2 regions of the Neisseria polysaccharea genome follow, and region 2 is predicted to be linked to the other one. Evidence: predicted binding sites of a transcription regulator. Region 2 holds the regulator's gene; the other holds the start of a gene.
What was found. Region 2 encodes sigma-54, which starts transcription at its own class of promoters, with help from an activator protein. Its sites were predicted from a motif close to CTGGCACGCTTCATGCTT; they were not measured.
Positions count from the first base shown of each region.

Region 1: a site for sigma-54 is predicted at 1,543-1,560, ahead of RDY34_RS01170 (acyl-CoA dehydrogenase family protein). Genes of this name have one in related genera too.

Region 1 is NZ_CAUJNZ010000001.1:249,138-252,555, forward strand. Features, by position in the region: gene mfd (transcription-repair coupling factor) at 1-1,431, opposite strand, end outside; gene RDY34_RS01170 (acyl-CoA dehydrogenase family protein) at 1,640-3,067, shown strand; gene RDY34_RS01175 (hypothetical protein) at 3,090-3,359, shown strand; gene mltB (lytic murein transglycosylase B) at 3,268-3,418, shown strand, end outside.
Region 2 is NZ_CAUJNZ010000005.1:108,395-111,812, reverse strand. Features, by position in the region: gene murU (N-acetylmuramate alpha-1-phosphate uridylyltransferase MurU) at 17-712, shown strand; gene hpf (ribosome hibernation-promoting factor, HPF/YfiA family) at 932-1,225, opposite strand; gene rpoN (RNA polymerase factor sigma-54) at 1,300-2,643, opposite strand; gene katA (catalase KatA) at 2,991-3,418, shown strand, end outside.

The DNA.
Region 1 (3,418 bases), on a different contig from region 2:
CTTGCGGCGGTTGTGGATGCGCGAACGGGCAACGTATTGGTAGAGCTCGGATTCGGTGATGACGGCGATGGCACTTTGGTCGGCAACCGCTTTGCTTTCTCCCCAATTTTCTCTCTCGGAGGCGGGAGCAGCTTGCTGTTGGCTCGGAGATTGCAGTCCGCCCAGTTTGAACCCGTATGCCAACGGCGCAACCGTTATCATCAGCGGCTCGTGTGCCGATAAAAAGCCCTGCCAGTCGGACACAGGTTTGGCTTTCAAGCCGTTTTGCTGCAAGAAGCCGATCATGGTTTCGCGCCGTCCCAAACTTTCGGCGCACAGCAGAATCCGTCCTTCAAACGCCGTCTGAAAGTCCTTCAATGCCTGCAAAGGCTCGTCGGATTGGCGGTTGACGGCAAGGTCGGGCAGGGTGTGTTCCTTGCCGGAAACATCGGGCAGCACCTGTCCGTAGTTTTTCAGACGGCCTGCGAATACATCGGCAGAGAGATACAAATGCTGTGGAAGCAAAGGCGGATAGGTTTCGTCGCCCTGCGCCATGGCGTAACGTGATTTAACGTCGCTCCAAAAACGGTTTGCCTCGGCGTGAACATCGCCCAAAGAGACAAACAGCGCGTCTTCGCCGATATAGTCAAACAGCGTTTCCAGCTCGTTTTCAAAAAACAGCGGCAGGTAATATTCCACGCCCGCACCGAAGTGGCCGTTGCTTACTGCTTTGTACACAGCCGCATCGTTCGGATTACCATCGACTTCCTCGCGGAAGCGGCTGCGGAAGATTTTTTGCGCTTCGCTGTCGGTGGGGAACTCGTGCGCCGGCAGCAGGCGGATTTCGGAAACAGGAGAAATGGTGCGTTGTGTTTCGGTATCGAAGGTTTTGATGCTGTCGATTTCATCGTCGAACAAATCAATGCGGTACGGCATTTCGCTGCCCATCGGGAACAAATCGACAATGCCACCGCGCACGGCAAACTCGCCTGCCGCGACAACATGGGAAACATGGTTATAACCTGCATCCACCAAATCACTTTTCAGACGGCCTATATCCAAAGTCTGCCCCGTTTTCAGCCAAAACGTGCGCCCCGCCAAAAACGGCACGGGCGGCAGCTTCTGCATCGCCGTGGCAACCGGCACAAACAACACGTCCGCCGCGCCGCTCTTAATCTGCCACAACGCCGAGAGCCGCTCCGACACCAAATCCTGATGCGGCGAAAAACGCTCGTAAGGCAGCGTTTCCCAGTCCGGCAGGAACACCGCCGTATCGTGCGGACGGAAAAACCGCCATGCCGTCTGAAGGCGCAACGCCTGTTCCGCATCTTGGGTCAGCACGACCTTGAGCCGCTTATGCGGCAGATAACGCGCCAAAGCCAGCGGCAGCGAGCCTTGAGACAGATTAAGCCAACGGGATTTTTCACGGGGTTTGGGGATGGGGTAGGTCATGGCGCGGAAATATTTCAGATACGAAGGCAAACGGCGATTTTAACACGATGGCGATAATCTGATGCCGTCTGAAAGATTGATTAGCATGAAAACAGTGAAGCGGATTGTTAGCTGTCATACTTTGTGGTAAATTTTAGAAACTAAACTCTAAATTATGGGCGGCGGTTTGATAAAACTGCCCGTTAATAGAAATTAACCGGAAAATATGATGACACACACTGAATCAAGCGCGCAGCCGTCAACCATGGACACGGCTGCTTTTTTAAAGCACATCGAATCCGCATTCCGCGGCATTTTTTCAGACGGCATCAACCTCATGCAATACCTGCCCGAAGACAAATGGCTTGCCTTGAAGCAGGCGGGTTTGCTGTTGCCCTTTCTCGACAAAAAACACGGCGGCCGCAGGGGCAGCCAGTTTGAAATTCAGGAAGTATTGCGAATTGCGGGGCATTACGGCGTGCCCGTTACCCTGCGTACCGGCATCGAGGGCGCGCTGGTGTTGCAGCCCCTGCAAGAATTCGGCGACGAAGCGCAAGTCGCGCAAGGTCTGGACATGGTTTTCAAAGGCGAGGGCGGCGGTTTGGGCATTACCGAACCTGAAACCTCCGGTGCGGCGATTGCACGCGAAATGCAGTCCTACTACGAATATACCGACGAACAAACCATTTATGTCAATGCCGCGAAATACTGGCAGGGCAACTCGCAAAGTGACTTCCTCCTAGTCGCCGCCAAAGAACGCAAAAACGGCAAACTCTCCAAAGTCATCAACCTGCTGCTCGTTCCTAAACAATACATCCGCTACGAAGCCCTCACATCCGAAGGCTTGCGCGCCGTCCGTTACGCCGTCAACCACATTGATGCCCAAATGCCTGCCGCTGCCGTCATGAAACTCTCTCAGAGCGACGCCGCCGGTTTGCGCGCGTTCCAAAACATCTTTATCCGCAGCCGCCTGCAACTGATCGGCATGACGCACGGCATCATGGAATACATCCTTGAAAACCTGAACCGATACGTCCGCAACGACATCAAATTCGTCGATTACGAACGCCGCGAAATCCAGCGCCGCCATCAGGTTTCCGAGATTCTTTACCGCTACGTCTGCTATTCTGTTTCGCCTATTGCCCCCGTAGCCCATCAACTGATGGAGGCAAACATCATCAAAACCCTCGCCACGGAATACACTTACGCCGCCGCGCAAATGTTGCAAAAACTCTTGGGCGCGAAGGGTTTTGAACGCGGACACACCGCCAGCAATATCGCTATCGACATCCGTCCCTTCACGATTTTTGAAGGTCCGAACGATATGCTTTATGCCGAAATTTACGACCAGTTCGTCCGCGCCACCGCCGAAGAAAAAGAAGCAGGCATTAAGTTGGACAAAAACCAAACCCTGCTCGACCGCCTGCAAACCGATGCCCGCTTTGCCGCTGTTGCCCGCGACTACACTTTGCCCGAAGACATCCGCAGCTTCCTGCAGGAACACACCCTGACCGACGCCTGCGCCCTGCAAAAAGTCTTCATCGGCAAAATCATCGCCCGACTCTTTGTCTTCGTACAGGCGGAACACGAAGACACCGCAGCCTTCCTGCTGAACGACATCCGCAAAGACATATTGGACTGCCGATATTGCGGATAGCGGGCAAATACGGCGGCAGGCAATGCCGTCTGAAAGGGGAAGTGCCTTCAGACGGCATTTTCGGCGGCGGCATACGGATTTCGGGCGGTGCAAGAGGCAACGTGCGGCATTCCGCAAAGCCGCCGATTGCGGCGGATGCCGCATTTCGCGCGCCCCCTTGTGCCGCTTTCCCACTTACCCTATTTGTTCGGAACATATTTATGAAAAAGAGAAAAATACTGCCGCTGGCAATTTGTTTGGCGGCTTTGTCTGCCTGTACGGCGATGGAGGCACGCCCGCCCCGGTCAGATGAAGCCCAAGCCCCCCGCGCGGATGAAATGAAAAAAGAAAGCCGCCCCGCGTTTGACGCGG
Region 2 (3,418 bases):
ATTCGGACAGATATATATGAAAGCGATGATACTGGCGGCAGGACGCGGCGAGCGTATGCGCCCTTTGACCGATACCACTCCGAAGCCGTTGCTCGATGTGGCGGGTAAGCCTCTAATCGGTTGGCACCTATGCCGTCTGAAGCAGGCAGGGTTTACCGAAATCGTCATTAACCATGCGTGGTTGGGACGGCAGATAGAAGAGGCTTTGGGCGACGGCTCGTCATATGGTGTGAACATCGCCTATTCGCCCGAACCTGAAGGCGGCTTGGAAACCGCAGGCGGTATTGCACGGGCATTGCCGCTGTTGGGCGATGCCCCGTTTTTGGTCGTCAATGGCGACGTGTTGACCGACATCGATTTTACCGCCGCGTTTCAGACGGCATCGTCCCTGCCCGAGCATATTTCCGCCCATCTGTGGCTGGTGGAAAATCCCCCACACCATCCCGACGGTGATTTTTTGTTGCTGCCCGACGGCAGCGTGCGGCCGGAAGTATCCGGCGGCAACGGATTGACATTCAGCGGCGTGGGCATTTACCGCACCGAAATGTTCGGAGGTATCGAAGCGGGCAGTGTGGCGAAACTCGCGCCCGTATTGCGGAACGAAATGCGGCAAAACCGCGTGAGCGGTCAGAAGCATACGGGTTTGTGGCTGGATGTCGGCACGGTATGCCGTCTGAAGGAAGCGCAAGCCGTTGCAGGGGCTTGGAAGTAAACGGAACGGGATGCGGATTTGCATCCCGTTTTCTTATTGCAGCCGTCTTAACTGATGCATTGCATCTTTAAAGGGTTTTCGGAACAGGTTGTGCGGAGGTATGTGTTGAGCATCAAAACCGGTTCAAGATAAGGCGGATTTGTTTCATGTTTGGTTATGCAGAATAAACAATGCCGTCTGAAACGGAAATCCGTTTCAGACGGCATTTTACCGATTCGGTCAGTTGCGGACTTCTCCGATTTTTTCTTTGTGTTTCAATACGGCGCGGTCAAGTTTGTCTGTCAGGGTGTCGATGGCGGCATACATGTCCTGACCGTCGGACTCGACGTGCAGGTCTTTACCGGCAAGGTGTACGTCTGCCTCGGCCTTATGGCCGGCTTTTTCCACAGACAGCGTTACAGTTAGAGAAATGATGTCCGAAGCGTGGCGGTTGATGCGTTCCAGTTTCTTGGAAACGTGGTTTTTGATGGCTTCGGTGATGTCGAAATGCAGACCGGTGATTTTCAGATTCATGATACAGCTCCTTCGGTGGGTTCTGTCCGTCGGCGACGGAACGGAAAAACGGGTTGTAGCATTGTGTTGAAAAATTATTCTGCGGTTTTGCGTTTGTGTGCTGCCGGAATCTCAAGGGATTCTCTGTATTTGGCGACTGTGCGGCGGGAAACCTCCATGCCGCGGAAAGCCAGCAGGTTGGCGAGTGCCTCGTCAGAATAGGGCTTGCGTTTGTCTTCGCTGCCGACAAGCTGGGAGAGTGCGGCTTTAACGGCGTGTTGGCTGACGGCTTCTTTACCTTCTTCCATTTGAACTGCCTGCGTGAAGAAATAGCGTAGCGCAAACACTCCGCGCGGGCAAGACAAATATTTTTGGTTGGCGGCTCGTGAAACGGTACTTTCTGCCACACCCAATTCGGCGGCGGCATCTTTCATCAGCAGGGGGACGAGTCCGATTTCGCCAAAAGTGAAAAAGTCTGCCTGATGTTTAACGATGTATTCGGCAAGGAGAACGACGGTTGCCTTTCTCAATTCGAGCGAATCGATACGTTGTCTGGCTTCGCTGATTTTTTCCTTCCATTCGGGTGAGAGGCCTTCAGACGGCATCAGTTCGCAATATTCGCTGTTCATTTGCAGAGGAGGCAGGGAGTCTTCGTTGAAACTGACCGTCCAGCCGTCCTTACTTTCCTCAATCCAGACATCCGGGCGGATATACGGCGTGGGCGTGGACGAGGCAAAACCGGCGGCGGGAAAGGGATTGAGCGAAGCAATGAGGTCGAGTGCGGCTTCGAGTGTGCCGCTGTCGGTTTGGGGCAGGCGTTTCTTTATTCGCGCGAGGGTTTGGCTGCGGTTGCCGTCAATGCTGTCGAGGGCGTTTCGGACGATATGCAGGGCGGCGGGTTTGGCAGCACATTCGCCCAATCTTTCTATCTGCAGTATCAGCGATTCGGTCAAATCGGCGGCGGCCACGCCTGCCGGGTCGAATTTTTTCAATGCGGTCAGCGCGTGTTGCAGCATTGCTTCATCCAACATCCACTCCAAGGGCGTATGGTCGAGGATGTCTTCGATGCTGTCGGTCAGATAACCCTGCTCGTCAAGGAAATCGATAAGGATGTGGACACAGGCGGCTTCTTGGTCGGAAAGCGGGTGTTCGCACACTTGCGCGTGCAGGTATTGCTTGAAATCCTGCTCACCGGCGATGTTGGACAGCATATCTTCGCCTTCGTCTCCGCCGATTTGACGGGCAGGCGCAGTGTAATGGCTGAACTCGGCATCGGAAAATTCATCCGTGTCTTTGCGTTCGAGCAGGGGGTTGTCCGACAGCCAGTTTTCGACCTCGCGTTCAAGTTCGATACCCGACATCTGCAATACGCGCAAAGATTGTTGCAGCCGCTGGTTGAGCTGCTGGGTCTGTTTGAGCTTTATTCCGAGTAAGGTCATGATAATGTGGGGGAAATTGTTATTTTCAGTCTGTCGGCGCAAAAAATGCCGCAAAGCGTCATTGCATTATAAATGGTTTTAATGAGCGGGTTCGGATTCCGTTCGATAACAAAAAACAAACGAAAATCAAAAACCGATTGCTTATAACAATATTAAATCGATTTCATAGTTTTAATAGCGAAAATCTTGGCGTATAGTCGCATCCATAGTTTTTACAAAAGGAAAACAAAATGTCGATTCAAGAAATTTATTGCAATCAAGAAACCGGTTACGAATACGCTTTCCGCCAAATCGTACTGTAAGCCGTTTCCCCCCATTTGACCAACCTGAGAAAAGGAACAAGAGCGATGACTACCTCCAAATGCCCCGTCACCCATCTGACCATGAACAACGGCGCGCCTGTTGCCGACAATCAAAACAGCCTGACCGCCGGCCCGCGCGGCCCCCTGCTGGCGCAGGATTTGTGGCTGAATGAAAAACTCGCCGACTTCGTGCGCGAAGTCATTCCCGAACGCCGTATGCACGCCAAAGGTTCGGGCGCATTCGGTACGTTTACCGTAACGCACGACATCACCAAATACACCCGCGCCAAAATCTTCAGCGAAGTCGGTAAAAAAACCGAGATGTTCGCCCGTTTTACCACCGTGGCAGGCGAACGCGGCGCAGCCGATGCGGAACGCGACATCCGCGGCTTTGCACTGAAGTTCTATACCGAAGAAGGCAACTGGGATGTGGTCGGCAACAACACGCCCGTGTTCTTCCTGCGCGATCCGCG